Regions from separate parts of the Sorangium sp. So ce367 genome, predicted to be linked through region 1. Evidence: riboswitches for the same ligand, from Rfam matches in the RefSeq annotation. Region 1 holds a riboswitch; each other region holds the start of a gene.
What was found. A riboswitch is a leader RNA that binds a small molecule or an ion and turns the genes downstream of it on or off. The one in region 1 is predicted to bind cobalamin.

Region 1 (7,457 bases):
CCGCGCCCGCCCCTCCGATGCCGCGATCCGCGCCTTCCTCGCTCGCCAGGCGGGCCGGCCGCTCTCGTACGCGGAGGTCGGCTGCACCGGCGCCGGCGATGGCCGCCCGCGGCCGCCTGCCGGCTTCAACGTCGACCACCACCGCGCGGTGCTCGGCCAGGGCGCCGCGCTCTTCGACCGCGCTGTCGAGGCGATGCGGCGCTGGGCACAGTTCCGGCTCGGCTGGGTCGAGCTCTGCTATCCCGACGCTCCCCTCCAGGCCGGCGTCACGGTGGTGATCCTCGTCCGCGTGCTCGGGATTCACTGGCTCAACGCGTGCAGGGTCGTTTACACCGTCGACGAGACGAGCGGCCCTGTGCGCCGGTTCGGCTTCGCCTACGGGACGTTCGAGGAGCACGGCGAGCGCGGCGAGGAGCGCTTTCTCATCGAGCACGACGAGCCTTCCGGCGAGGTCGCCTACGACATCTTCGCCGTCTCCCGGCCGAATCACGTCCTCGCCCGGCTCGGCTATCCCTACGCGCGCAGGGTCCAGGGGCGGTTCGCCCGCGACTCCATGCGCGCCATGCGCGGCGCCGTGACCTCGCCGCCGTGAGGCGCGCCGGGAGCCCTGCGACCCGCTGATCGCACAGGCGGCATGGCCCCGCCGGTCACGCCCTCTCCTTCACGAACTCCACGAGATCCGAGAGGCTCGCTCCCGTCGCGTCGGCGCTCACGCCGAGCTCCTCGGCCGGCAGGCCCAGGCGGTTGACCCAGAACGTGGGATAGCCGAACCACCGGGCCCCCGCGGCGTCCCAGCCGGCGAACGCGACGAACGCGATCTCCTCGCGCGTGAGGCCGAACGCGTCGAGCGCCATCCGGTACGCGCGAGGATCGGGCTTGTACGTCCTCGCCCCGTCCGTGCTGAGCACGTGCTCGAACAGGCCCCCCAGACCGGAGCTCTCGATGGCGGCCCCGAGCATCCTCGGCGTGAAGTTCGACAGGAACGAGAGCCGGATCCCCGCGCCCCTCAGCGCCCGGAGCGCCGGCAGCACGTCAGGCCACGCCCGGAGATCGAGGTACGCGCCGAGGAGCCGCGCCCGCTTCTCCTCCCCGAGATCGAGCGCCAGCGCGCGCTCGGCGAACACCAGCGCATCCGAAGTCACCTGCCAGAAGTCGGCATACTCGTGGGACGCGACCCGCAGCCACGTGTACTCGAATTGACGGGTGCGCCACGCCTCGCTCAGCGATGCCCCCTTGCCCGGACAGAGCTCCTCCGCGAGCGCCGCGATCGGCCGCGGATCGAATATCGGAAAGGCGTCGAAGGCGATCGCCTTGATCTTCGATCCCGCCGCCGGCCGCGGCGGCGCCGGCCCGTGCTGCGCGGCACAGGAAGCCGTCCCGGCCGGGGCCGAGCCCAGGAAGCCCGCCGCGGCCGTGCCGGTCACGCGGTGGAGAAACTCACGACGATTCGTCAACATGCCAGCCTCCCTCCGATCCTCCGACGTGAAACTCGCGACCTGCGAGTCCGCGAGTCCGCGAGTCCGCGAGCGCGCGGGTGCGGGAACGCACGCGGGAGAGCATGCGCGGTCCGACGTTGCCCGGGGATCCGCCATCGACGTAGACTCGCCATGCACCTTTGCATGGCGCGGAGCGCTCTCCGGCAGCAGCGCCCCGCGCCCCGGAGCCATGCTCGACTGGGACGATCTGCGCTACTTCCTCGCCGTCGCGCGGCACGGCAACCTCTCCGCCGCCGCGCGCGTGCTGAAGGTCACCCAGCCGACCGTGGGGCGGCGCGTCGCCGCGTTCGAGCGGCGCCTCGGGGCGAGGCTCTTCCAGCGCTCGCCGTCGGGGTTCTCGCTCTCGGCCGCGGGCGAGAGCGTGCTCGGCCACGCCGAGCGCATGGAGCAGGACGCGCTCGCGGCCGAGCGCGCCGCCGCCGGACGCGACGCAGGCCTGAGAGGCCACCTCCGTGTCACCGCGTCCGAGTGGCTCGCCACGCGCGTCCTCGGGCCGCTGCTCGTCCCGTTCCTCGCGCGCCACCCCGCCATCTCCGTCGATCTCATCGCGGACGCGCGATGGCTGAGCCTGCCGCGGCGGGAAGCGGACATCGCCCTTCGCCCCGCCGCGTTCGAGCACCACGAGGTCTTCCAGCGCGAGGTCGCGCGGATCGGGTTCGGGCTCTATGCATCGGAGGCCTACCTCGCCGAGCGCGGCCCGCCGGACTGGGGCCGGCAGTGCGAGGGCCACACCCTCGTCACCATGAACGACGAGCCTCCGGCCATCGCCGACCTGTCGTGGGTGCGCGCCGTCGCCGCGAAGGCTCGCGTCGCCGCGCGCACCAACGGCCGCGAGCCCCAGGCGACGATGGGGGCCGCCGGCGTCGGGCTCGTCTGCCTGCCGCGCTACCTGGGCGACGCGACCGCCGGCCTCCGCCTGCTCTCGCCGCCCTCGCCGCCGCCAGGGCGCAAGCTGTGGCTCGGGGTGCACCGCGATACGCGCGGGGTGCCGCGCGTGAAGGCGCTCGTCGCGTTCGTCGCCGACGCCCTCGGGCCGCTCCGGAGCGCCCTCGACCCCGGCGCGGGGCCGCGCGCGTCAGGCGACGAGCGCCCCCGCTACCGGCCCTGATCGCGCTGGCACGCCCTGAGCTTCTCGAACTGCGCGTCGCACGTCGGGGGCAGGAAATCGGTCGCGCACTCTCGAACGCGCCCGCTCAGGCAATCGAAGAGCGACGTGATCGACGGCGCGAGGAACTCGCAGGGGATCCGGTCCGCGGAGGCGACGGTCTCGCCCACGCAGTCGAAGAAGGGGGAGGTCAGCGCGTTGCAGGGGCGCTGCTCGGAGAGCAGGTCGGCGCAGCGCTCGCTGCACCGGAGCTCCGGACACGTGACGCCGTCGAAGAGCGAGCAGAAGAAATCGCACGAGGCCCTCTGCTCCTCGACGGAGGACCCGCCGGAGCTCGCCGACTGCGACCCCACGGCCGCGCCTGCGCCCCCGGCGCCGTCCGAGCTCCCCGGGAGCCCGTCGACGACGACGGCCCCGCCGCAAGCGCCCGCCCCCGCGAGCGCGACGAGCGAAGCCAGGAAAGCGAAGAGCAGCGGCGTTCTCATCAGGGCATCCTATCGCGCGGCAGGCACGGCAGGGGCGCGCATCAAACGCCCCGCACGTCCCGCGCGCCCCCGGTCGCTCACTCCACCGCCTGCGATTGCTCGATCGCGTCCTCGCGGCGCTCCCGGCGGTTGCACGCGAGCACCTTCTTGCGGACGCGCACCGCGTCGGGCGTGACCTCGACGAGCTCGTCGCCGTCGATCCACTCCATCGCCGTCTCGATCGTGAGCAGCCGCGGGCTGGCCAGGAGGACGTTCTCGTCCTTGCCGTGGTTGCGCACGTTCGACAGCTTCTTCTCCTTGATGACGTTGACGTCGGTGTCGTTCGGCCGGTTGTGCTCGCCGATGATCATCCCCTCGTAGACCTCGACGCCGGGGACGATGAAGAACATGCCGCGCGGCTGCAGGTGGTGCAGCGCGTACGGGGTCGCCACGCCGACGCGATCGGCGACGATGGCGCCGGTCGGGCGGCGCATCATCGGGCCGCCCCAGGGCGCCCAGCCGTCGAACATCGTGTTGAGCAGGCCCGTCCCGCGCGTCGCCGTCAGGAACTCGCCGCGGAAGCCGATGAGCCCGCGCGACGGCACCCGGAACTCGAGGCGGGCGCGGCCGAAGCCGGGGTTCGTCATCTTCACCATCCGGCCGCGCCGGGAGCTGAGGCGCTCGGTCACGATGCCGACGTAGGTGTCCGGCACGTCCACGACCACGAGCTCGAGCGGCTCCATCACCTCGCCGTCGATCTCGCGCGTCACCACCTCGGGGTTCGAGAGCTGCATCTCGTACCCCTCGCGCCGCATCGTCTCGACCAGGATCGCCAGCTGGAGCTCGCCGCGGCCGAGCACCACGAACGTGTCGGGCACCTCGGTCGGCTCCACCCGGATCGCGAGGTTCTTCATCGCCTCGCGCTCGAGCCGCTCCTTCAGGTGACGGCTCGTCAGGAACTTCGACTGCTTGCTCTTGCCGGCGAACGTCGACGTGTTGACGCCGATCTTCATCTTGATCGTCGGCTCCTCGACCACGATCCGCGGCAGCGCCTCGGGGTGCGCCGGATCCGTGATCGTGTCGCCGATCGTGACCGTGTCGAGCCCGGCGATCGCGATCACCTCGCCCGCGACGGCGCTCTCGACCGCGACGCGCTTCAGCCCCTCGTAGGCGTAGAGCATCTTCACGTAGCCGCGCGACTGGCCGCCCTCGCCGAGGAGCGCGACGTCGGCGCCGGACCGGGCGGTGCCGCGGACCACGCGGCCGACCGCGAGCCGGCCCACGTACTCGTCGTGGGTCGTGTTGCAGACGATGACCTGGAGCGGACCGTCGGGGTCACCGGAGGGGCCGGGGACCCGCTCGAGGATGGTCTCGAAGAGCGGCTCGAGGTCCTTCGCCTCGTGCTCGAGCTCGCGCTTCGCCTGCCCGAACTTCGCGATCGCGTAGAGCGTCGAGAAGTCCATCTGCGCGTCGCTCGCCTCGAGGTCGCAGAAGAGGTCGAACACCTCGGAGAGCACCTCGTGGGCGCGCGCGTCGCTCCGGTCGATCTTGTTGATGACCACGATGACCGGAAAGCCGCGCTGGAGGCACTTCGAGAGCACGAAGCGCGTCTGCGGCAGCGGGCCCTCGGCGGCGTCGACGAGGAGGAGCGCCCCGTCGGCCATCATGAGCGTGCGCTCGACCTCCCCGCCGAAGTCGGAGTGGCCGGGCGTGTCGACGATGTTGATCTTGACCCCGCGGTACCGGATGCTCGTGTTCTTCGCGAGGATGGTGATGCCGCGCTCCCGCTCGAGGTCGTTCGAGTCCATGACCCGCTCGGCCACGACCTCGTTCTCTCGGAAGGCGCCCGACTGGCGGAGCATGTGATCGACGAGGGTCGTCTTCCCGTGGTCGACGTGGGCGACGATGGCGATGTTGCGGAGATCGTTACGGGGCATATACGGCGGCGGCCGTGTAGCACGCGACCCACGGAGGAGCGAGCCCATCCTCGCTAGAGCCCGAACGTTCGGCCTGCACGGCAGGCCCGCGTCGAGGCGCTCGGATGGAGAGCGCGAGGCGCGCGCATGGCGCGAGAGCGGCGCGCGTCGAGCGGGCGAGCCGAGCGGTAGCGATTGACAGCCGAAGGCGCACGGCCATAGGGTGCGCGCCGTGCTGGTGCCCGGGCGTTCGCCTGGGCCGAAGAGGGAACCCGGTGAAATTCCGGGGCTGCCCCGCAGCGGTAAGCGAGAACGACCTCCACCCCATGCACTGGCCCGCCGAGGGCTGGGAAGCGGTGGACAGTAGGGAGCCGGTCAGACCGGAGCGCTCGCGAGCCCGAAGACCTGCCAGCGCCCGGCGGCGGGAGACATCCGGCGCCGGTTCGACCTGGGAGCCTCGAGGGAGGCGGTGAGGTCCGAGCCGGTGCAGCTCCACCTCTCTGCGCACGTCCCGGATACCGAACCGCCCCCGCGTCGCCTTCCGGTCGCCCGCGGGGGCGAGAGGTCGGTCCAGCGCACCGTGCGATGGCCAGCCATTTCGTCCTCGCGGAGCTCGACGCGAGCGGCCCGACGCCGCTCCGCGCGATTGCGGCGAAGGAGGACACGAATGCTGCGCGAGACGGTCACGACGAGCCACGGGCACCGCCATCCATTTCACCTGCTCGCCGCGTTATCCATGGTGCTGGCCGCCGCGCGGCCCGCGCGCGCCGAGGGCGACACCCCCGAGGCGCCCGCTGCCCCGCCGGAGACCGCCGCTGCAGCGCCCACCGGCGAGGGTGCGCCCGCGGGCGACGCCGCGATCGAAGTGACGATCCAGGCGGAGAAGCCGGGCAGCGAGGCCGCGTCGCGCGTCTCCGTCGGACACCGGGAGCTCGAGCTCAGGCCGAGGCTCCGGCCGGGCGACCTCCTCGAGTCGGTCCCCGGGCTCTTCGCCGTGCAGCACGCGGGCGGGGGCAAGGCGAACCAGTACTTCCTCCGCGGATTCGACGCGGATCATGGGACCGACGTCGCCTTCTTCGTCGACGGCGTGCCCGTCAACATGGTCAGCCACGGCCACGGGCACGGCTTCACCGATCTCTACTTCATGATCCCGGAGCTCGTGACAGGGCTCGACGGCTACAAGGGGCCTTATTACGCGAGCATCGGCGACTTCGGTACGGCGGGCGCCGTCAACCTGCGCTTCGCCGAGAAGCTCGAGGAGAGCTACGCGCAGGTCAGCCTGGGGCAGTACGGTATCCAGCGCGGCCTCGTCATCGCCTCGCCGGATCTCGGCGACACGTGGCGCGCGGTGGCCGCGGCGGAGATCTACCGGAACGACGGGCCGTTCCTGAGCCCGGAGCGGCTCAAGCGCTTCAACGTGTACCTGCGGGCCACGCACGATCTGGGCAACACCGGGAAGGTCCAGATGACCTGGATGTCGTATGGATCGACCTGGCACGGCTCCGGCCAGATCCCCGCGCGCGCCGTGTGCGGCGAGGGCGAGCAGGGCGGGCTGAACCCGCCGCCCTCGGCGTTCGGACAGCCGTGCATCGACCATTTCGGCGCCGTGGATCCGACCGAGGGCGGGGCGACCGAGCGGCACATGGCGTCCGTCGCGTACTCCACCGCGTGGCGGGACGCCGATCTGAGCGCGCTGGCCTACCTCGTCCGGTACCGCTTCACGCTGTACTCGAACTTCACGTTCTTCAGCGAGGACCCCGTCCACGGCGACCAGATCGAGCAGAACGACGACCGCACCGTCGGCGGCGCCGATCTCCGGTTCCGCAGGCAATACGAGCTCGGTGGGGCGAGGTTCACGACCTCGCTGGGGGCGCAGATCCGCGCGGACGCGATCGACAAGTCCCTCCACCACGACGAGGCGCGCGAGCGGATCGAGGAGAAGAGCAGGACCCACGTCGATGAGAGCCAGATCGGCGTCTACGTCGAGCAGGACGCCCGGCTCCGGCGCTGGCTCCGCGTCGTGCTCGGGGCGCGCGCGCAGTGGATCGACGTCAACGTGGACGACCCGGGCGAGGACCTCGAGGCGGCGGGGAACAGGTCGAGCGGCGCCCGGGGACAGATGCAGCTGCTCCCGAAGCTCACGGCGATCGTGTCGCCCGTCGAGGGGGTCGATCTCTTCGCCCACTTCGGGCGGGGCTTCCACTCGAACGACGCGCAGGGCGCGGTGCTGGGGGAGGGGGCGGCGACGCTGATCACGCCCGCGACGGGCTACGAGGTCGGCCTGCGGGTCGCGCCCCTGCGCGGGCTGTCGCTGAACGGGGCCGCGTTCCTGCTCGACCTGGACTCGGAGCTGGTCTGGAGCGGCGACGCGGGCGCGACCGAGGCGTCGGGGCAGACGCGGCGCTACGGGATCGAGATCGGCGGGCGCTACCGGCTCCGGAGCTGGCTCTTCGCGGACGTGGACGCGACCTTCACC
Region 2 (7,457 bases), 4.3 Mb from region 1:
CCGCACCGCTGCGCCACGTAGGCGATGGCCATGTCGTGCTGCTGCCGGGAGAAATCGGCGGTCCCGTCGGTCACGAGGAACGGCTGGACGTCGTTCATGAACGCCTCGCACGCGGTCAGCAGGCACCCGATGTGCGCGTACACGCCGCACACGATCAGCTGATCGCGGCCCCACCGGCGCATGAGATCCAGCAGCTCCGTTCGCTGGAAGGCGCTGTAGCGCCACTTGGTGAGCACGGTGTCGGCGCTTCCCGGCGCGAGCTCGCGCACGATCTCGTGTTTGTCGGGCTGCTGCGTCAGCCCGGGCCCCCAGAGATCCGTCAGCAGACCGCGCTGGGCCCTCGTCTGCTCGGCGGGCTGCTTCGTGTAGACGACCGGGATCCCGCTCGCCGCGCACCGCTCCCGGAGCAGGCGGGCATGGGCGATCAGCTCGACCATCGGGGACGCGCTCGCGTCGTAGAAGCCGAGGAAATACTCCTGCATATCGTGGATCAAGAGGACGGAGCGCCCCGGGTCCGGCCGCCATGACACCCGGCTCTCCGGGAGCTCCTCGGCTCGTGGCATGCGATAGGTCTGGATGCGGGGGATGGCCATGGTCGTTCCTCTCTTCTCTCTCTTCTGGTCGCAGCGCTCCTGTCGATGGAACGGGCCGCGGGCGTCGCTGCGCCGCCTGGGCCCGCGCTGTCCTCTCAGGCGCGCGCGCCCTGCGCGAGCCTGTCGGCGATCCACCGGCGGAGCGCCTTCTTGTCCACCTTGCCGACGCTCGTCGTCGGGAGGGCGTCGAGCCACTCGATGCGATCGGGCACCTTGAACTGGGCGACGCCGCGCTCGCGCAGGAAGGCGTTGATCTCCCTCGCCGGCGGCGGTTGCCCGCGGGCCACGAGGAACGCGCACGAACGCTCGCCGAGGTGGGCGTCCGGCATGGCGACGAGCGCCGCGTCGCGCACCGCCGGGTGCGCGAGGACGTGGTTCTCGACCTCCTCGGCCGCGATCTTCTCGCCGCCGCGGTTGATCTGATCCTTCGCGCGGCCCTCCACGACGAGGCAGCCCTCTCGGGTCCGCCGCACGAGATCGCCCGTGCGGTAGAAGCCGTCGCGCGTGAACGCCTTCTCGTTGTGCGCGTCGGCCCTGTAATAGCCGCGGATCGTGTAGGGCCCCCGCGTGAGCAGATGACCGACCTGCCCGGGCTCGACGTCGCGGTCGTCGTCGTCCACGACGCGGACCTCGTCGTGGGGCGAGATGGGCCGCCCCTGCGTCTCGAGCGCGATCGCGTCGGGGTCGTCGAGGCGGGTGTAGTTGACGAGCCCCTCCGCCATCCCGAACACCTGCTGCACCTTGCAGCCCAGGGTCGGCCCCACGCGGCGCGCGACCTCCGCGGGGAGCCTGGCGCCGCCCACCTGGAGCACCTTCAAGCTCGACAGGTCGTGCCGCGCCGTCCGGGCCGACTCCACCCAGACCGAGGCCAGCGGCGGCACGAGCGCGGTCAGCGTGACCCGCTCCCGCTCGATCCACGGGAACGCCTCGTCCGGGCTGGGGCGGCGGCAGAGCACAACGCGGCCGCCGGCGTGGAGCACGCCCAGGCTCCCGGGCGAGCTGAGCGTGAAGTTGTGCGCGACGGGGAGGACGGCGAGGTAGACGCTGCCCTCGTCGAGCCCGCAGATCTCCGCGCTGGCCCGCACGCTGTAGAGGTAGTCGTCGTGCGTCCGCGGGATGAGCTTCGGTACGCCGGTGCTCCCGCCGGACAGCTGGAAGAAGGCGACGTCCCCCGCGGCGGGCTCCGGGAGCTCCACGGGCTCCCGATCCAGGGCGGAGAGCGCTGTGTGCTCGCCCGGCTCGCCGGCCACGAGCACGTGCCGCAGGGTCCTGACGTCGCGCCGGATCTGGCTCGCCAGCGCGCGGTAATCGAACCCGCCGTCCCGGTCGGCGATGACGTACGCGACCGCCTCGGTGTGCTCGCAGAAGTACGCGATCTCGGCGCGCCGGTGCGCGGGCAGGGCCAGCACGGGGAGCGCCCCGAGCCGGAACAGCGCGAAGCACACCTCGAAGAACTCCGCGATGTTCGGGAGCTGGACCACGACGCGATCCCCCGGCCGGAGCCCGAGGTGCAGCAGGCCCGCGGCGAGGCGATCGGCGCGCCGATCGAGCTCCCCGTAGCTCAGCCGGCGATCGCCGCTGACGAGCGCGATCCGATCCGGGTGTCGCGCGGCCCGCTCGCGGAGCAGGCGCCCGAAGGTCTCGCCGCGCCAGTAGCCGGCGCGCCGGTAGAGAGCGGCCATCTCGGCCGGCCACGGAGTCCAGCCGTCGAGCGCCTGCGGTCGCGCCTCCGCGGGCGCCTGCCGGCTCTCCTCAGGAGCGATCATGCCCTCTCCGGCGCCTGGTTGAGGCCGAGCGCGTTCAGCATGGTCCCGAGCTTGGCGGTGGTCTCGGCGAGCTCGTGCTCGCCGTTCGAGCCGATGACGATCCCGGCCCCGGCATAGAGGCGGAGCGCCCGGCCGGCGACGTCGGCGCAGCGGATGACGACCGCCCACTCGCCGTCGCCGCTCGCGTCGGACCAGCCCACGAGCCCCGTGAAGAACCCGCGATCGAACCGCTCGATCGCCCCGATGGCCTCGCGGGCGCGGTCCGTGGGGTATCCGCACACGGCGGGGGTCGGGTGCAGCGCGGTGGCCAGCTTCATCGAGGAGATCGAGAGATCGCGCAGCTCCCCGGTGAGCCGGCTCGACAGGTGCCACAGCGTGGGGGTCTGCGTGAGCGAGGGCTCGTCGGGGACGCTCAGGCGCCGGCAGAACGGCCGGAGCGCGGCGGCGACGGCGTCGACGACGATCGCGTGCTCGTGCCGGTCCTTCTCGGACGCGAGCAGGGCGATCGCCCGCCGGCGGTCCTCGTCGGGGTCGGGGCTGCGGACCGCGGAGCCGGCGAGCGGATTGGCGATCACCCGGAGCCCGGAGCGGGACAGGAGCAGCTCCGGGCTCGCGCCGATGAGCGTCCGCGCGCGCGAGGTCGAGACGCCGCGCTCGGAGCTGGAGAGCCCCGCCGTGGGATCCGAGAGGTTGGCGGCGAAGGTGTAGCCGTTCCGGTTCTGCTGCGAGAGGCGCTGGAGGACGAGGCGGAGATCGACCGGCTCTCGCAGGACCATCTCCAGCATCCTGGAGAGGACCACCTTGCTCAGCGCCTCGGACCGCATCAGGCCCACCGCCGTCTCGACGCCGCGCACGTAGTCGCGGGGCTCGGGGACCTGGCGCAGCTCCTGGATGGTGATCGGCAGGTGCGACCGCGGCGATTCCGACGTGTAATTGAGCGGGCCCGCGCTCTGGATCGCCCTCGGCACGATGAGGTGCGCCGGCGACGTGCTGTTGAACGGCACCGCGCCGACCACCATGGGGAAGCCCTGGCCGGCGCCGGCCCTCGACGCCGACGCGAGCACCCTCGTGACGCGGTCCGCGAGGCGATCGCCCTGATCCGCGCCGTTCGGCTCGAGGATCATGTCGTGTACGCCCTGCGCGAGGAGCGTGCGTGTCGGCGACGCGAAGAAGAACGCCGACTCAGGGGTGTATTGCTTCAACAGCTGCCCTGCGTTCACCGCGGGCAGCCCGACAGAGGCCGGTATCGAGATGGAACTCGTCACATTCAGCTCCGATGGGCGTCGAGAGCCACGTGGGCTCAGGTCATCGGGCGCTGGACGTCAGGTCTCGGGCCGCTCGTCTCTGACAACTGATAAAGAAAATCAGTTTCAAGTAACTCATGGCACGCGCGTGCAAGACTGTCAAGGGACTCCCGATTCTGTCTCGGGTGTGCGTCGCCGGTGGGCTCGCGGACGGGGCGCTCCGGGCCTTCGCTTCAGCGTTGACATCCTGCGTGACGGGTGCGACGAGTCGCCCCGCCATCGGTGCTCGTCCGGCCATCCCCTGGCGAGCTGAAAAGGGAACCCGGTGAGAATCCGGGACTGCCCCCGCAGCGGTGAACGGGAACGACCATCACCAAGAAGCACTGGGCATGCACCAGAGCAGCCTGGGAAGCGGTGATGTGTAGGAGAGCGACCGGCGACGGCCGCAGCGCCCGTGAGTCCGAAGACCTGCCGAAGGTGCGCGCGCCGGTGCGCTGGCGCGCGCTGACCTGAGCCTTCGAGGGGAAGGCGCCCAGGCTCTCGACCACCTCGCTCGCGCGCGGTGCCGTGGCCCGTCACGCAGCCCCCTCGCTTCGGCTCTCAGCTCACCCGGAGCAGCGCTGGGTCGACGCGGGCAGGCGGCGCGTGAATGGTTGATTCCTCTGATCGTCGGTCGCGTCGGCGCCGGAGCGCCGGCGTGGCGCGCTGGCTCTCGCTCGCCGCCTGCAGCGCCGTGGCAGCCTCGCCTGCCGCCCGCGCCGACGATCCGCGCCGGCCTGCGGGCGAGCAGGGGGGTGATCCCGCTGCCGCTCCGCCGGGTGCAGACCCGCTGGAGGTGCGCGTCGAGGGGGATCACATGCGCGCGCCCGCGCCGCCCAAGGACAGGTCCGTCGCGGGGTCGGTGCTGGGCCGCGAGCGCCTCACCGGCGCGGGGCTCGGGGCGGCGGACGTGCTCCGCACGCAGCCGGGCGTGCTCATCATCGAGTCGGGCGGCTTCGGCGGGCCGGCGACAGCGGCCCTCCGGGGGGCGACCGCCACGCAGACGCCGGTGTACCTCGCCGGCGTCCGCCTGAACGACGACGTCGTGGGGACGGCGGATCTCTCCCTCGTGCCCCTCTGGCTCATCGAGCGCATCGAGATCTACCGCGGCCACGCGCCCATCGAGGCCGACCGCCTCGGCCCGGGCGGCGCGATCTTCTTCGAGCCGCGGCGGCCTTCCCGGACGACGGCCGGCGTGGGCGCCATGGCGGGCTCGCTCGGCGCGCGGCGCGGGTGGGCGTTCGCTGGCGCCAGCGCGGGCCCGGTGAGCGCGATCGTCGGGGTGAGCGCGGAGGCCGCGGAGAACCGCTACGCGTTCGTCAACGATGGCGGGACGCTCTTCGACGAGAGCGACGACACCGTGGAGCGCCGGCAGAACGCCGACGTGCGCACGATCGACGCGTGGGCGCTCGCGCGCGTCGAGCTCGGCGGCGGCGCGATCGTCGACGTGATCGCGAACGGCACAGGCCGCGAGCAGGGCGTGCCGAGGCTCGCGCTCCTGCCGTCCCGCGAGGCGCGGGGGGAGTCGCGGCGCGCGCTGGCGTCCGTCGCGGCGCGGGTGCCGTTCGGCGGAGAGGCGCAGCACACGCTCGAGGCGCGCACCTCGTTCATCGAGGCGCGGTCGGAGGTCCACGACCCCCTCTTCGAGCTCGCGCTGCAGACGCCTGAGCTCCGGCTCGCCGGCCGCCGCCTGGAGCAGACGCTCGGGGCGACGCTCTCCTTCGCCGACCGGCTCCGTGTGCGGCCCGTGCTCTCGGTCGCGCGCGAGGGCATCTCACGCGCGCCGGACGACGTACCGCTCGCGCGGACGCGGCGCTCGTTCGCGCGCGGCGCCGTCAGCGCGGAGGCGCGCCTCGGCGAGGGGCTCGCGCTGCACGCCCTCGCGAGCGGGGAGTGCCACGCCACCGGGGCCGACCGCGAGCGCCCTTGCGACGTGCTCGTCCCGACCGGGCGGGTCGGCGTGGAGGCGGGGAGCGACAGGCTCCGGCTCCTCGCGACCGTGGGCCGCTACGTCCGCGTCCCGACGCTCGGCGAGGTGTACGGCGTCTCCGGCGTCGTCCACGGCAACGCGGAGCTCGAGCCGGAGTCGGGCGCCACGATCGAGGCCGGGATCCGGGCGCAGACGGGGCGCGGCGCCGTGCTGCGCGGCGCCTTCATCGACGTGTTCGCGTTCGGGAGCGCGGTCTCCGGGCTCGTCGCGTACGAGAAGTCCGGCCAGGGCTACGTGAGCCCGTACAACGTCGGCCGCGCCCGCGTCGTGGGCGCGGAGCTCCTGGCCGGGGTCGAGGTGACCCCGTTCCTCCGCGCCGAGATCGCGGCGACGCTGCTCGATCCGCGGGACACGACGGCGGGGCGGACGACGAGGAACGACCTCCTCCCGTTCCGCTCGCGCCTCGTCGTCGCGCCGCGCCTGCACGCCGAGTGGAAGCGCCCGGGCGGCGGCGTGTTCTCGGGCGCGTCGGGCGAGATCCGGGCCGTGTACCAGTCGAGCCGGTACGCCGATCCCGCCGGGCTCGGCGTGATCGCGGAGCAAGCGACCCTCGACCTCGACGCGGAGGCGAGGTGGCTCGGCGGGCACCTCGCGGTGAGAGGTCGCGTCGCGGACCTCCTGGACGCGCGGCGCACGGATGTCGTCGGGTTTCCGCTCCCGGGGCGGAGCGTGTTTTTCACACTGGAGTCAACATGGTGAAGATCAGTCTGTTTGCGTTCGCGATCTCGATTCCGATCCTCGGGTGCAACGTGGATTCGCCGCCGCCGTCGACGGGCGGCGTCCACGGCGGCGGCGACGGCGACGGGTGTGAGAGCGGCGTGGTCATCGTGACGAGCGACTACCAGTCGACGAACATCGCTGTGTCGGAGCTCGACGGGACCACCCTGTCGCCCTCCTTCGTGTCGAGCGGCGCGGCGAAGCCGGGGCTCAGCCTCGCGCTGTCCGGCGACGTCGACGTCCCGAGGGCGGCGCCGCCGTCCGGCCGCGTGGTCCTGCTCGATCGGTTCGGCACGAACGTGATCACCTGGATGGATCTCGAGACCGCCGAGGTCCTCGCGCAGCTCCCGGTCGGGCAGGGGTTCGAGTCGAACCCTCAGGACTACATCGAGGTGGGGGCGGACCGCGCGCTCGTGTCGCGCTACGGGAGCAACCCGAGCCCGGGCGTGGAGCCGTTCGACGAGGGCGGCGATGTCCTGATCATCGACACGAAGGAGTACTCCATCGCGGGGCGCATCGCCCTGCCGGAGGAGGAAGAGGGGCTCCTGCCGCGCCCGTCGGGGATGGCGCGCGTCGGTGACGACGTTGTCGTGGCCCTCGGCCGGCTCGCCGCGGACCTCTCGACCGTGGGTGAAGGGCGCTTCGTTGGCGTCTCGCCGGCGGAGGCCGCTGTCATATGGACGGTCGACGTGCAGGGGCTCTACGGCTGCGGGCGCCTCGCCGTGTCGCCCTCGGGAGAGCGGCTGGCGGTCGCCTGCTCGAGCCGCTTCAACGCCGCGACGATGGAGTACGACCCGGCGACGAGCGACGTCGTGATCTACGACGCTCGCACCTCGCCCCCGGCGGAGATGAAGCGGCTCGGCGTGGCCAGGGCGCTCGGCGCCGCGGTCCAGCCCACGCTCGCGTTCGCCTCCGAGGACGTGCTTCTCGGGACGGCCTACGCGGGCAGCGCGTCCGCCGGGGACCGCGCATTCTCCGTGAGCATCACCACGGGCGAGGTCACGACGCTCGCCCTGGCGACCCAGTCCTATGCCTTCGGCGGCGTCCACTGCTCGCCCGGCTGCGGCGATGTCTGCCTGCTGAGCGACGCGGAGAGGAGCAAGCTCCG
Region 3 (7,457 bases), 960 kb from region 1:
GCTAACCACGCTCCATGACCGCTCAAGAACAGCAGCCGGGGGCCCCTGCTCGCGGTACGCTCCAGTTCGTCGCCGTCGAGCGCGCGGATCACGTCGCCATCGTGACCATCCAGCGGCCCGACAAACTCAACGCCCTGAACCCCGCCGTCCTCGGCGAGCTCACCACGGCCTTCCGCGACCTCCTCGCGCCCGCCGACGGCAACGAGGTCCGCGCGGCGGTGCTGACCGGTGCCGGCAAGGCGTTCGTCGCCGGCGCCGACATCGCGGAGATGGCGACCATGAACAGCATCGCCGCGAAACGGTTCGCCGACGCAGGCCACCGGCTCGCCGAGCTCATCGAGACTGCCCCCTTCCCCGTGATCGCCGCCGTCAACGGCTTCGCGCTGGGCGGCGGCTGCGAGCTCGCCCTCGCATGCGACTTCATCTACGCCGCCGAAGGCGCCAAGCTCGGCCAGCCCGAGGTGAACCTGGGCGTCATCCCGGGGTTCGGCGGGACCCAGCGGCTGCTGCGACGGGTCGGGCCAGGACGCGCGCGCGAGCTCGTCTATTCAGGAGACATGATCACCGCCCAGCAGGCGCTGTCGATCGGGCTCGTCAACGCCGTCTTCCCGGCGACCGAGCTCCTCGCGCGCGCCCGCGAGACCGCCCTCAAGATCGCCTCGCGCGGGCCGCTCGCCGTCGCCGCCGCCAAACGCGTCCTCCTGCGCGGCGAGAGCCTCGACCTCGCCGCCGCCAACGAGCTGGAAGCCCAGGCATTCGCCGCGCTCTTCGGCAGCGAAGATCAACAGCTCGGAATGAAAGCGTTCCTGGCGAAATCGCAGGCCACATTCACGGGCAAGTGAAGGCTCGGGAGGCGCGAACCGCGCGCTCGACGGCAAAAAAAATACCGCGCATCACGCTGGAGGGGGGCCCAGAATGACCGCGGCAGGGACACCGCGCCGGAGCCTTGAACGTCCGCCACGGTGCGAAGAAAAAAGACCGCATGCGCTCCGGGCTGGGGGGTCCGCGCCGGTGCGCATGCGGTAGTCAGATTGTGGCATCCGCATGCGCGTTGTCGATAACAAAGTGCAATGACTGCACGCCGAGCGAGCAGAGCGCTCCAGACACGAAGGCGGCCAGGCGGGCGCGCGACCCACACACACCAGCGCTGCGGGAATTCACGTTCGAGCCGGGCATACCCCTCCACCGGAGACAGCGCTCAGCGCAGCGTTCGCCGTGCATTCCGAGACGAGCGAACACGAAATCCCTCATCTCTTCAATAAGAGATGCCACGAGGCAGCGGGCCGTACACCGGACGCCTGCTCCCGAGTAAAGAGCCAGGACGAACAAAGCACACTGCGGAAAGAACGCGCCTGCGCCTTGTATTCAAGCGCACGAGAGACCTCGCTCAGGCGCAGCCCGCGACAGGCGCTGCACCCGCGCGGCGATAAAGTAAACAGATTTTCTCTAAGAGGGACATAATCCAAGACGTGTGCTCGACGATTCTTCGCGTGATGCGTCTGGGTCAATTTCTCGGCCTCGGCCATCGCATCACAGGGCCTCGATCGCTCGTCGGCGCGCCCATGTCTGCTCGATGGGGGCGCCGACGGGCGCGCGGCGCGCCTCGGCAGTGATGGCTTCGTGCGCCTCGGCAGTGCCCGCGAGGGCGAGGCGTCCACAAGCGGCAGGCATCACCGCCGCACCGACGCCGCGGACGAGGGCGCTCGCGGCGGGCCGGACCGCGCAAGGCGGAAGCTCGCGCCCCCGGTCGACCCACCCGGGTTCGCCCGGTCCGCGCGCCCGGGGTCCGCACCCCGGTACGCGCCCGGCTCGCGCGATCGCGCCGCCTGGATACACGGGCCGACGCGCGGGGCACCGCGCGCGAGGTGGAGCTGACCCGCGCTCGACGGGGAGCTCGTCCGACACGCCATGCCACAGGCAGCGCCCGCCGAGCGCCTCCTCCGCGATCGGGGCGCGACGTCCTTGACGCCGGGCACAAAACGGGATTACCGAGCACCGGCCTGACAATCCATTCCTCGGGTGCCCTCCGGGGCATAACAGGGAAGCCGGTGCAAAACCGGCGCGGTCCCGCCACCGTGAGTGGGGAGCTGCCTCCGAAGACCACTGGGCCCCATTAGAAGAGGCCTGGGAAGGTGGACGCAGCGCTGGGAGCTCGATCAGCTCCCTGAACCCATGAGCCGGGAGACCTACCCGAGCCTCCCACGAGGTGCAGCTTGCGCACGTCTTCGTGGCGTTCGGGTGCGGACTTCACCCGGAGCGCCGAAATCGGTCTTCACGGCCGCGCATTGTCGATCGCCGCCGTGTCCCTGGGGACGCTCCTCGCGCCCCGGCCCGCGGCCGCGATGCACCTCGCGGAAGGCGTCCTGCCGCTCGGCTGGTGCGCCTTCTGGAACGCGCTCGCCCTGCCCTTCGTCGCGATCGCCCTCCACCTGCTCCGGCGCCGCACCGAGCAGGACGCCTTCTACAAGCCGTTCGTCGGGCTCATCGCGGCCGCCGTCTTCGCGATCTCGTGCATGCCCGTGCCGGTGCCGACCGCCGGGACCTGCTCCCACCCGTGCGGCACAGGGCTCGCGGCGGTGCTCATCGGCCCCTGGATGACCGTCCTCGTCACCGTGGTGGCGCTCCTTATCCAGGCCCTCTTCCTGGCGCACGGCGGCATCACCACGCTCGGCGCCGACGTCGCGTCGATGGGCATCGCGGGCGCCTTCACCGGATATTTCGCCTTCCACCTCGCGCGGCGCTGCGGCGCGAACCTCTGGGTCGCGGGGTTCCTGGCGGGCGTGACGTCGGACTGGGCAACCTACGCCACCACGGCGCTCGCGCTCGCGCTCGGGCTCTCGGGCGAGGGGTCGGTGACGTCCATGTTCACGGGCGTCGCCCTGGCCTTCGTCCCCACCCAGCTGCCGCTCGGCCTGCTCGAGGGCGTCATGACCGCGGGGGCGCTCGCCTTCCTGCGCGCCCGGCGGCCCGACATCCTGGACCGGCTCCAGGTCGTCCGGCTCGCCCCGGGGGCGTCGTGACGCGGCGGCTCGGACAGCGCCCGCTGCCAGCGCCGCTCGCGCGGCGCGCGTGCGCGGTGGCGCTCCGGCTCGCCGCTTCCCTCTGGCTCGCCGCCTGCGGCAACGCGTCCTGGGACGGCGTCGACGAGGCCGTGGTGCGCCGCGTCGCCGAGGACGCAGGGCGCCACGACACGGGGCCGCTGTTCGCGGGCCTCGAGGGCGACCTCCTGCTCTTCGCGTTCCTCTGGGCCGGGCTCCTCGCCGGCTTCGCCCTCGGCTATTTCTCGCGCGTGCTCTTCGTCGAGCGCGCGGGCGCGCCCGCGGTCAAGGCCGGCGGCGAAGGCCTCCGTGCGGACTGACCCGCCCCCGCGGCTCCGCGACGTGGACGCCCGGCTCCGCCTCGGGGCCGCCGTGGCGGCGTGCTGCGTCGCCGCGGGCGCGCGCTCGCCCGCCACGCCGGCCGCGCTGCTCCTCCTCGCGTGCGCGGCCCTCCACCTCCAGGGCACGCCGGCGCGCGCCGTCCTCCGCGCCGCCGCGCCCGCCGCGTGGATCGGAGCGGTCGCGGCGGCGCTCGCGCTCGCGCTCACGCCGGGGGCGCCGCTCCTCCCCGGCGCGCCGTTCCCCGTCGACGCGATCACGGCCGAGGGGGCCCACCGCGCCATGGCCATCGGCGCGCGCGTCCTCGCGGCGGCCGCGGTGCTCCGGTGGCTCGCCGGCGCCGCCGCGCCCGCCGAGATCGAGGCGGCGCTCGCCGGGCTCGGCGTCCCCGCGGCCCTCGTCGAGCTGCTCGCGCTGACCCGGCGCTTCGCCGGCGTGCTCCAGCGCGCGGCCGACAGCGCGTGGAGCGCCGCCGCGCTCCGCGGCGGGTTCACCCGCCCCGGGGCCGCAGCGCGCTCGGCCGGCGCCGTCGCGGGCGTCGTGGCGCTCCGGACGCTCGAGCGCTCCGAGAGCGCCGCGCTCGCGATGCAGCTCCGCGGCTACCAGGGGAAGCTCCCCGTCGCCGACCGAAGGACGAGCGCGCCCGCCGCGAACGTCGCGTTCGCCGCCGCCGCCCTCGCGGCCCTCGGGCTCAGCGTCGCCGCGGGAGAGGCCGGATGATCGCGCTGCGCGCCCCCCGGCTCGGCTACCGGCTCGGCGAGCCCGTGCTGCGCGACGTGCGCCTCGACGTCGGCGAGGGCGAGTCCGTGGCGGTGCTCGGCGGCAACGGCGCCGGCAAGACCGCGCTGCTCCGGACGCTCGTTGGGCTCCTCCCGGCGCCCGGCGGCGGCGTCGAGATCGCGGGCCGCCGCGTGGGCTCGCCCTCGGACGCCGTCGCCGCGGGCGCCGCGCTCGTGCTCCAGGACCCGGACGACCAGCTGCTCGGCGCGACGCTCCTCGACGACGTCCTGTTCGGCCCGCGAAACCTCGGCCTGCCCGCGCCCGAGGCGCGCCGCCGCGCCGAGGCGGCGCTCGCCGCCGTGCAGATCGCCCACCTCGCCGATCGGGCCATCGAGGCGCTGAGCTTCGGCGAGCGCAAGCGCGCGTGCATCGCCGGGATGCTGGCGATGCGCCCGCGGGTGCTGCTGCTCGACGAGCCGACCGCGGGGCTCGACCCGGAAGGCGAGCTCGCCCTGTGCCAGACGCTGCGCGCGCTCTCCGAGCAGCAGGGGACCACGCTGGTCACCGCGACCCACGCGGTGGATCTCGTGCCGCTCTTCGCCTCGCGCGCGGTCTTGCTGGGCGACGGCCAGGTCCTCGCGGACGGGCCGCCGCGGGAGGTGTTCGCGCGGGGGGAGCTCCTCGCGCGGGCGCGGATGCGGCGGCCGTGGGTCGCCGAGCTCTGGACCCGGATGAGCCCTGTGCCGCCGCGGGGCGGCGCGGGCCTCCCGCTCACCCTGGAGGAGGCGCTCGCGTGCATGACGACGGTCTCCTGCTGATCGGCCACGGCAGCCGCGACGCCGCGTCGAACGCCGAGTTCGAGGCGATCGTGGCCGATTACGCCGCGGCGCGGCCCGAGATCGCCGTGCAGCACGGCTACATCGAGCTCGCGACGCCTCACCTCGCCGACGCGCTCGCGGCGCTCGCGGCGCGGGTGTCCCGCGTGGCGGTCGTGCCGCTCTTCCTGTTCGCGGCGGGGCACGTGAAGAACGACATCCCGATCGCGCTCGAGCGGGCGCGGGCCGCGCACCCGGGCGTGCGCTTCTCGGCGGCGCGGCCGCTCGGCGTGCACCCGGCGCTCGCGGAGATCGCGTTCGAGCGCGCCGCGACCGCGCTGCCGGCCGACCCGGCCGCGCGGGCCCGGTCGGCGCTCGTCGTCGTGGGGCGCGGGTCGAGCGACCCCGACGCGAACGGCGATTTCTGCAAGACGGCGCGCCTCATCGGCGAGGGCCGCGGGCTCCAGCTCGTCGAGCCGACCTTCATCGGCGTCACCCGGCCCTCGGTCGAGGAGACGCTGGAGCGGGTCGCGCGGCACCGGCCGGAGCGCGTCGTGGTGGTCCCCTACTTCCTCTTCGCCGGGCGGCTCATGACGAAGCTCGCCGAGCAGGTCGAACGCTTTTCATCGACGTACCCGTGGATCCGGGCGTCGCTCGCGCCGCACCTCGGCCGGTCGAGCGCGCTCGAGGGCCTGATCGACGAGCGCGCGCGCCAGGCGCTCGCCGGCGAGGCGCCGCTCCCCTGCGACACGTGCATGTACCGCACCGCGCTGCCGGGGCTCGCCCGCGAGGTCGGCGGGCTCAAGGCGATGCTCTACAGCGTGCGCCACACGCTCACGCACACGCAGGCGTCGAACCACCCGCACGCGCACCGATCGCTGCGCAAGCACGTGCTCGTCTGCGGCAACGCCGACTGCGTGGACCGCGGCAGCCTGGCGCTCCTCGAGTCGGTGCGCCGGCTCGTGAAGCAGGCCGGCCAGCAGCAGCAGATCCGCGTGACGAGGACGTCGTGCATGGGGCGCTGCGGCGAGGGGCCGACGGTCGCCGTCTACCCCGACGGGGTCTGGTACCGCGGCGTCCGCGAGGAGGACGCGAAGGACCTCGTCGAGGAGCACCTGCTCGGCGACCGGCTGGTGGCCCGGCTCGTCGACGACATCATGCAGTGAGGCGCGGCGCCGGGCGCCGCCTCGAGCGTGGATCGCCGACGCGCGGAGCCTCCCCCGCAGCCCGCTCGCCACCTCGACCGTCGTGGTCCCTGCCCACGTCCCGCGCCAGGGCCACCCGAGTTGACTCATATGCCCAATTCAGTCATATGAGTTCTGTGCCCGTCCGCCGCCCCGACAGACCCCGTGACCCTGCGCGGCGCACCAGGATCCTCGACGCCGCGAAGCGCCACTTCGTCGAGCGCGGCTTCAAGGGCACCAACCTCGACGCCGTCGCCGCCGAGGCCGGCTGCGCAAAGGGCGCCCTCTACCTCGAGTTCGCCGACAAGGAGTCCCTCCTGCGCGAGGTGGTAGAGCAAGCGTTCGCCACGATCCGCGCGCGCTTCGCCGCCGAGGTGCTCGGCCTGGAATCCCCGCTCGATCGCCTCGTCGCGACCCTCCGCTTCGCTTACCGACAGCAGGCGGCCGAGCCGCTCTTCGGCAAGCTCCTCCGCGAGGATCCCGACCTCCGCGCGCTCCGCCCGCTCGACGACGCCGCGAGCGCCGCCGCCGCGAAGGCGCAGATCGCCCAGATCAACGGCTGGGTCGACGAGGGCATCGCGCGCGGCGAGATCCGGCCTGACGTCGATCGCGACGCGATCCCCTTCGTCCTCGGCGTGCTGCGCTTCGCGCCCCAGCACCTCGGGCTGATCACGTCGTTCTGCGCCTTCGCCGGCGAGCGCACGCTCGACGCGATCGCCGACATCTTTCGCGCCGGCCTGGCCGCGCGTCCTGCAGCGACCCCCACGGAGACGACCTCCACGACGGCGATCCCCACGGAGCAGCGCGCGACCGCGTCGCGCGCAAGGAGCAAGCGATGAACCAGGCGATCGAGGTGAACGCGCTCGGCAAGCGCTTCGCGAAGGTCACGGCCGTCGACGGCGTGAGCTTCAGCGTCGCGGCCGGCGAGATATTCGGCTTCATGGGGCACAACGGCGCCGGCAAGACCACGACGCTGCGCATGCTCCTCGGCCTGACCCGGCCCACCGCGGGCACCGCGCGCGTGCTCGGGCGCGACGTCGTCCACGAGACGCTCGAGGTCCGGCGGAACGCGGGTTACCTGCCCGCGTCGTACTCGCTGCCCCCCGACATGACGGCGCGCGGCTTCCTCCACTACATCGCCGCGATGTTCGCGCTGCCCAGCGACGTCGCGGCCGCGCGCGCCGGCGCCCTCCTGCGCCGCTTCGGGCTCGAGCGCGAGGCGGACCGCCCCCTGCGCGGCTTCTCCACCGGCATGGCCCAGAAGGTCGGCATCGCCCAGGCGCTGATCAACGAGCCCGCGGTGCTCCTGCTCGACGAGCCGACCTCTGGGCTCGATCCCCTCGGCCGCCACGAGCTGCTCG
Region 4 (7,457 bases), 4.3 Mb from region 1:
GGCCATGTCGATGAGCGAGCGCATCGGGATCTCCCACGCCGTCCGGTACACGGCGCGGAGCTCCTCGGGCAGCTCGTCCATGCCCTGGACCGAGCCCTCCGCGAGCTTGAGCCGGGCGCGCACCGCGTCGTTCCAGGCGCCGAGCCGCTTGAGCTCCGCGACCAGGTAGCGGTTCATCTGCAGGAAGTCCCCCGAGAGCGTCTCGCGCTTGAAGAGGTTGGACACCTGCGGCTCGATGCACTCGTAGCAGCCCGCGATCGACGCGATGGTGGCCGTCGGCGCGATGGCGACGAGCAGCGAGTTCCTGAGCCCCTCGGCCTGGACGCGCGCGCGGAGCGCCTCCCAGCGCGCCGCGTCCTCCGGGACGACGTTCCACGCGTCGAACTGGAGCTCTCCGCGCGCGGCGCGCGTCTCGTCGAACGCCGGGTGCCGCCCCTTCTCCGCCGCGAGGTCCGCGGACGTCGTGAGCGCGTGGTAATACACCTCCTCCGAGATCCGCCTGGAGAGCTCCCGCGCCGCCGGGGCGTCGAAGGGCAGGCGCATCTGGAAGAACACGTCCTGAAGGCCCATGAGCCCGAGCCCGACAGGCCGCCAGCGGAGGTTCGATCGCCTCGTCGAGGGGATGGGGTAGTAGTTGAGGTCGATGACGCGGTCGAGCTGGCGGACCGCGGTCCGCACCGTGCGCGCGAGCTTCTCGAAGTCGAACGCAATCGCGCCGTCCGCCAGCGTGACCGTGTGGCGAGCGAGGTTGATCGAGCCCAGGTTGCAGACGGCCGACTCCTCGTTCGAGGTCACCTCCAGGATCTCGGTGCAGAGGTTCGAGAGGTGGACGATCCGGCCCGGCAGCGCCGTCTGGTTGCAGGCGCGGTTCGACTTGTCCTTGAACGTCATCCAGCCGTTGCCGGTCTGCGCGAGCGTGCGCATCATCCGCGCGTAGAGCTCGCGGGCCTTCATCGTCTTCTTGGCGAGGCCCGCCCGCTCGGCCTCGACGTACCGACGATCGAACTCCTCACCGTAGAGATCGGGGAGATCGCGCGCGTCCTTCGGGTCGAACAGGCTCCATTCGCCGTCGGCCTCGACCCGCTTCATGAAGAGGTCCGGGACCCAGCTCGCGAGGTTCAGGTTGTGCGTGCGCGCGGCCTCGTCGCCCGTGTTGTCGCGCAGCGAGAGGAACTCCTCGACGTCGGCGTGCCACGGCTCGAGGTAGACGCAGCAGGCGCCCTTGCGCTTGCCGCCCTGGTTCACGGCCGCGACGGACGCGTCGAGCGTCTTGAGCCACGGCACGATCCCGCTGGAGTGCCCGTTGGTGCTCTCGATGAGCGAGCCGCGCGAGCGCACCCGGTGGTAGGCGAGCCCGATGCCGCCCGAGAACTTCGAGAGCATCGCGACGTCGGTGTAGCGCTGGTAGATGGTCTCGAGGTGATCGTCCGGCGAGTCGAGCAGAAAGCAGCTCGAGAGCTGCTCGTGGCTCGTCCCGGAGTTGAACATCGTCGGTGAGCTCGGCAGGTAATCGAGCGACGAGAAGAGCCGGTAGAGCTCGGTCGCCTGCGCCGCCGTCTCGGAGAGCGCGCACGCGATGCGCAGGAAGAACTGCTGCGGCGTCTCGATGACGAGGCGCGTCTCGGGGTGCTTCAGCAGGTAGCGGTCGTAGAGGGTCCGCAGGCCGAAGTACTCGAGCTCGTGATCGCGCCTCGGCTCGATGGCGTCGTTCAGCTTGCGGGCGTTCTGCGCCACGAAGCCGTGGAGCCGATCGTTGATGAGGCCCAGCCGCCGCCCCACGGCGATGGACTGCGAGAAGGCATGGATCTCCTGATTGCGGACTTCCTTGTCGATGTACGTGGCGAGCAGGCGCGCCGCGAGCTTCGCGTACTGGGGCTCATCCGCGATGAGCGACGCCGCCGTCTGGATGGAGAGCTGATCGAGCTCGCGCGTCGTCGCGCCGTCGTAGAGGCCGCTGATGGTCTTTGTCGCGACGCGGAGCGCGTCCACGTCGGACAGGGCCGCGCACGAGCGGCTCACCGCCCGGACGATCTTGTTGACGTCCACGGGCTCGCTCGACCCGTTCCTCTTCTTCACCCGCATCGTCGTGTGCGGGGGCGCCTCCTCCGCGCCGGCGCTCGTCATGGCGGGCGCCTGGGGTGCGTGGAGTGCGTGGAGCGCGCGCAACGGCGCCGCGCCGTTGCTCTTCACCAACGGTTCGTTCAGCATGGCATCCTCCTCGTCGTGCTCGTTCCGAGCGGTCCCGGACCGCTCGCGTCGATGCCGCGAGAGCGAAGAGGCCAGCCGATGCGCACGGGTGCGCCAGGCTCTTTGGAGGAGCCCTCGGACCGACCGCTCGCCCCCGCGGGCGAAAGGAAGACAGCGCGGGAGGGGGTCGGAACCGGGACAAGCGCGAGAGTCTGCGCCAGCTCGGACCTACCCGCCTCCCTCGAGGCTTCCAGGTCAAACCGGCGCCGGATGTCTCCCCAGCGCAGGATGTTGGCAGGTCTTCGGGCTCACGAGCGCTCCGGCTCTCGCCGGATTCCTACGGTCCACCGCTTCCCAGCCCGAGGGCCAGTGCTCGTCGTGGAGATCGTTCTCGCTTACCGCTGCGGGGCAGCCCCGGATTCACACCGGGTTCCCTTTTGAGCCCCGAGCCGAAGCCCGAGGCACCAACACGGGCACTACATATGGTGGTGCAGTGAGCCGGTCAAGCGAGATGTTGTGGGGGAGCTCCGTTGCTCGGTTGCATGCGCGGTTGCGTGGTCGCGCGGTCGACACACGCTGGCCTGGCGGTGCGCGCTGCGGCGGGCCACAACCCGGGCCTATGCCGCTCAGCGAAGCGCTTCCGGCCGATCCGCTCGACGACCTCGTCGCGCTCCTGCGCGGCAAGAGGATCGTGGCGCTGACGGGCGCGGGGTGCAGCACCGAGTCCGGCATCCCCGATTATCGAGGGCCCGAGACGCGGCGCCGCGCGCGGAACCCGATCCAGGGGCGGGAGTTCTCCCGCTCGGCCGAGATCCGGCAGCGCTACTGGGCGCGCGCCGTGATCGGCTGGGAGCGTTTCTCCAGGGCCGAGCCGAACCCTGCCCACCGCGCCCTCGCGCGGCTGGAGGACGGCGGGCAGCTCGATGGCCTCATCACGCAGAACGTCGACGGCCTCCACCAGGCCGCGGGCAGCCGCCGCGTCATCGAGCTGCACGGGACGCTCTCCGAGGTCGCCTGCCTCGCGTGCGGCGCGATGGAGCGGCGCGCCGCCCTCCAGGAGCGGCTCCTCGCCCAGAACCCCGGCTGGCTGCGCCTCGCGGCCGACGTCGCCCCCGACGGCGACGCCGACCTGCCCGCCGAGCACGTGGCGGGCTTCCGTGCGCCGCCGTGCCTCCGCTGCGAGGGGCCGCTCAAGCCGCGCGTCGTCTTCTTCGGCGAGAACGTGGCCCGGCCGATCGTCGACGCGGCGTTCGCGCTCGTGGACGCGGCGGACGCGCTCCTCGTCGTCGGCTCGTCGCTGGCGGTCTTCTCGGGCTACCGCTTCGTGCTGCGCGCCGCGCAGCGAGGCATCCCGATCGCCATGATCAACCTCGGCTCCGCGCGCGGCGAGGAGCTCGGCGCGCTGAAGATCGAGGCCCGCGCCGGCGAGGTGCTGCCGCGCCTCGCCGAGGCGCTCTGCGCCGGCGTGACCGCGGCGCGGCGCTGAGGCGCCGAGCGCCGGCGCACGCGCGGCGCTGGCATCACCCGCGCCGGTACATCACGTCGCTGCGGAGGACGTACTTGCTCCCCCGAGTCACGGCGGCGCCGCGGTGGAGCCGGCGGTGCTCGAACAGGAGCGCCATCCCGCGCCGCGGGGCGATGCTCCGGCCGCCCCAGAAATCGGTCGTGCCGCCCTCGAAGTCGTCGTTCAGGTAGACCATCGCGGTGAACAGGCTCCGCTCGCCGTCGGATCGCACGAACGACCCGTCGCCGTGCCAGTTGAAATATTCGCCCTCGGTGTAGCGATAGTAGCGGAAGCGCTCGTTCAGCCCGACGGCGCGGTGGAGGCCGAAGCTCGGCGGCATCCACGGCGCGAGCCGCTCCCAGAGGCTCGCGGCGAGGCCCGGATCGTCGATCATGACGCGGCCGTTCCTGCGCACCTCGAGGTTGATCACCTCGCCGCCCCCGATCGGCGCCTGCTCGAAGCCTCGCGCCTCGGCGAGCGCGATGAAGCCCTCGCACTCCTCGGGCGACAGGACGTTCGTCACCGTGAAGATGCGGAGATCGTCGGTGTAGTCGGTGCACTGGGCGGTCCGTTCGGCGTGCAGGGTGCTCATGCGTGAAGCGTGGGTCCGGGCGGACCGGATCCGGAAGGGCGGGACCCGGGCAGGACCGGGCAGGACCGGGCAGCGCGGTGGACAGGAGAGCGCCGCATCGCCGATGATCGAGCGCTCGCACCGATGGCACGGGTCTCCAGGGCGGGCCGCAGCGCGGAGCCCGCGGTCCGCTTCAACCACACGCTCCTCCAGCGGGCGCGGCTCGATCTCGACCTGACGCAGGAGCAGGTCGCCGCGTCGATCGGCGTCGACGTGCGGACCTACCGCCGCTACGAGTCGGGCGCCGTCAACGATCCGCGGCTCGGCTTCTCGGTCCGGAGCCCGTCCCGGCGGCGCATCATCGAGCGGCTCGGCGCCGAGCTCGGCCTCGCCGAGGCGGAGCTGCTCGTCGTCGAGGCCGAGGCCGATGCCGCGCCGGCGGATCGCGCCGCAGAGGAAGCGGGTGCGGCGAGCCAGGCCGTGGAGGCGCCCGACGAGGCGGGGGAGGCGCTCGCGGGGGAGGAGAGGGCGCTCGCGGGGGCGGGGAGGGCGTCCGACGAGGAGGCAGGCGAGAAGGCGCCCGCCGGCGCGCCCGCGCCGTCGCAGGGAGCCGCCCCGGCGTGGCGCCCGCTGCACGCGCACACGCTCCAGCGAGCGCGGCACTTCGTCGGGCGCGCCGAGATCGTCGATCGGCTCGCCGCGTGGGCCGACGGCTCGCCGCCGTGCCCCCGGGTGATCGCGCTCCTCGGCGTCGGCGGGGCGGGCAAGACCGCGATCGCCGAGCGCTTCCTCCAGGGGCTCGGCGACGCCCCGCGGCCTGGCGGGGTGCTCGTCTGGAGCTTCTACGACGACCCCAGGAGCGAGGCGTTCCTCGACCAGGCGGCGGCCTACTTCGCGCCGGGCGCGGGCGCCTCGGGCCTGGCGGCGCCGCGGCCTCAGGCGGCGCCCGGAGAGCAGCTCGCGCGGCTGAAGGAGGCGCTGGGGCAGGGGCCGCCGCACCTGCTCGTGCTCGACGGGCTCGAGACCGTGCAGGCCGAGGGGGGCGCAGGGCGCGCGCACGGCGAGCTCCACGACGCGCTCCTCCGGCGGCTGCTCTGCGCGATCGCGTCCGGGCTCGGCGGCGCGCGGGCGCTCGTCACGTCGCGCTTCGCGCTCGCGGATCTGTCCGCCTGGGCCGAGGGCGGGCTCGCGACGATCCGGCCCGAGCCGCTCTGCGAGGGCGACGCCGCGTCGCTCCTGCGCCGCTGGGGCATCCGCGGCGACGACGGCGCCCTCGGGGCGCTGTTCGAGACGACGGGAGGGCACGCGCTCTCGGTCGCCGTCGTCGGCTCCTACGTGGGCGCGTTCCTCGGCGGCGACGCGGGGCGGCTCTCCGCGGCGCAGGCGGCGCACCTCGCCGAGGCCGAGCAGGACGACGTCCTCGCCCGCCGCCTGAGCTCGGTGCTGTCGGCCTACGCGCGCGCGCTGCCGCCGGGCGAGCGGGACCTGCTCGCGCGCCTCTCGGTGTTCCCCGGCGGCGCGGGCGAGGAGGCGCTGCTCCAGCTGATCCGGGCCGGCGGCGAGATCGCGGGCGCCATGGCGGGGTGGGGCGCCGCGGAGCTCGCGCGCGGGCTCGCCCGGCTCGAGCGGCTGGGGCTCGTGTTCGCGGCGCGCCCGGGCGAGCGCTGCTACTCGACGCACCCCTTCGTGCGGCAGCACTTCAAGTCGCTGCTCGGCGTGCCGCCGGAGCGCGTCCACGCCGCGGGGAGCGCCGCGCCGCCGCGCCTCGACGAGGCGCCGCGCCGGGCGCCGCGGGAACGCGAGGCCGTCGACGCGTACGAGGCCATCCTGACCGAGCTGCTCGGCGCCGGGCGGGCGGGCGAGGCGTACGAGATCTACGCGCTCGCCCTCGGCGGCTTCGCGCACCTCGGGCTCAAGCTCGGCGACATGGCCCGCGGCGCCCGCATCCTGCGCGCGTTCGCCGGCGGCGACGACCCCCGCGGCATGCCGGCCTCGCTGCCCGCGCGGGTGCGCGCGTCGCTCGCGTACGACGCGGGGCTCTACGCGGGCGCGCTCGGGGATCTCGCGTTCGCCTGCGCCTGCTACGAGGCGCACAACGAGATCGCCGGGGCGCTCGCCGACCCGGCCCCGATCGCGACCGGCCTGCGCACGCTCGCGTACACGGAGCGGCTGCGGGGCGACCTGACCGGCGCGCGCCGCCTGCTCGAGCGGTCGGCCGAGATCGCCGGCGGCGCCGCGGGGAGCGCCCGTCGCGCCGCGGACCAGGTCCACGCCGTGCGTGCGCTGGCGCTGCTCGCCGCGGTGCTGCACGACCTCGGCGAGGTCGACGCGGCGGGCGAGCGCTTCGCGCGCCTGCGGGCGCTGGGCGACGCGCCGGTGGCGCGCCGCGCGCTCTGGGAGGCGGAGCACGCGCTCGCGCTCGGGCGCCGCGGCGAGGCGCGCGAGGCCACGGAGCGGAACATCGCCGAGTGCAGGCGGAGGGGATGGGAGGGGCACGTCGCGCACGGCCACACGCTGCTCGGCCTCGCGCTGCTGGACGGCGGCGAGGGCGGCGACGGCGACGTCGCGACGGCCGAGGCGCACCTCGTCGAGGCGCGCCGCTGGGCTGCCGCGACGGGCGAGGTGGAGGTCGCGCTGCGGTGCCACGAGCTCGCGGCGCGCATCGCGCTCGCCGCTGGCCGGCTCGACGACGGCGCGCGGCAGGCGCTGGAGGGGCTGCATGTCGCGGAGGCGTGCGGGTTCGGCCCGTTCCGCGCCCGGCTCGCGGTCGTCGCCGCGCGGTGCGCGCTGGCCCGCGGCGCGGGGGCGGCGGCGTCCGCGACGGCGCTCGCCGACTCGTCGGTGGCGTGGGCGGGTGAGGACGCCTGGGCGAGGGCGGACGCGCTGCACTGGGCGGGCGTGGCGCGCGCGGCGGCGGCGCGCGGCGAGGAGCGCGCGCGAGGGCGGGAGCTGCTCGCCGAGGCGGCGGCGCTGCGGGCGCGCCTGCGCCACCCCGGAGCCGGCGCGTCGCGGGAGGCGCTCGCGCACCTCGGCGGATGAGGGCCGGGCGCGGCGCGCGCGCCGGCGAGTGGAACGGCGAGGGCGGACACTCCGCTGCTCGCCGTCGGGATCTTGCCCGCAAAGGGGATTTCCGGGCTCCGCGTTACGAGCGCGGGATGACGTGACGTGACGTGCCGTGCGCCGCGGGTCGCATGC

Region 2: linked by a shared signal. The riboswitch ahead of WME97_RS21285 (TonB-dependent receptor) and the one ahead of WME97_RS04880 (TonB-dependent receptor) in region 1 are both predicted to bind cobalamin.
Region 3: linked by a shared signal. The riboswitch ahead of WME97_RS01370 (energy-coupling factor ABC transporter permease) and the one ahead of WME97_RS04880 (TonB-dependent receptor) in region 1 are both predicted to bind cobalamin.
Region 4: linked by a shared signal. The riboswitch ahead of WME97_RS21270 (ribonucleoside-diphosphate reductase subunit alpha) and the one ahead of WME97_RS04880 (TonB-dependent receptor) in region 1 are both predicted to bind cobalamin.

What each region holds. Positions count from the first base shown of each region.
Region 1 covers NZ_CP150334.1:1,299,057-1,306,513, forward strand. The annotation lists gene WME97_RS04855 (DUF1990 family protein) at 1-592, shown strand, start outside; gene WME97_RS04860 (haloacid dehalogenase type II) at 648-1,457, opposite strand; gene WME97_RS04865 (LysR family transcriptional regulator) at 1,666-2,604, shown strand; gene WME97_RS04870 (hypothetical protein) at 2,592-3,086, opposite strand; gene typA (translational GTPase TypA) at 3,164-5,050, opposite strand; cobalamin riboswitch at 5,201-5,408, shown strand; gene WME97_RS04880 (TonB-dependent receptor) at 5,649-7,457, shown strand, end outside.
Region 2 covers NZ_CP150334.1:5,577,982-5,585,438, reverse strand. The annotation lists gene WME97_RS21300 (isochorismatase family protein) at 1-593, opposite strand, end outside; gene WME97_RS21295 ((2,3-dihydroxybenzoyl)adenylate synthase) at 689-2,359, opposite strand; gene dhbC (isochorismate synthase DhbC) at 2,356-3,624, opposite strand; cobalamin riboswitch at 3,867-4,093, shown strand; gene WME97_RS21285 (TonB-dependent receptor) at 4,301-6,331, shown strand; gene WME97_RS21280 (hypothetical protein) at 6,325-7,457, shown strand, end outside.
Region 3 covers NZ_CP150334.1:342,840-350,296, reverse strand. The annotation lists gene WME97_RS01375 (enoyl-CoA hydratase/isomerase family protein) at 15-842, shown strand; cobalamin riboswitch at 2,001-2,208, shown strand; gene WME97_RS01370 (energy-coupling factor ABC transporter permease) at 2,307-3,020, shown strand; gene WME97_RS01365 (hypothetical protein) at 3,017-3,358, shown strand; gene WME97_RS01360 (CbiQ family ECF transporter T component) at 3,348-4,097, shown strand; gene WME97_RS01355 (energy-coupling factor ABC transporter ATP-binding protein) at 4,094-4,915, shown strand; gene WME97_RS01350 (CbiX/SirB N-terminal domain-containing protein) at 4,891-6,078, shown strand; gene WME97_RS01345 (TetR/AcrR family transcriptional regulator) at 6,225-6,935, shown strand; gene WME97_RS01340 (ABC transporter ATP-binding protein) at 6,932-7,457, shown strand, end outside.
Region 4 covers NZ_CP150334.1:5,569,066-5,576,522, reverse strand. The annotation lists gene WME97_RS21270 (ribonucleoside-diphosphate reductase subunit alpha) at 1-2,208, opposite strand, end outside; cobalamin riboswitch at 2,464-2,671, opposite strand; gene WME97_RS21265 (NAD-dependent protein deacetylase) at 2,807-3,673, shown strand; gene WME97_RS21260 (prolyl hydroxylase family protein) at 3,708-4,283, opposite strand; gene WME97_RS21255 (helix-turn-helix domain-containing protein) at 4,407-7,301, shown strand.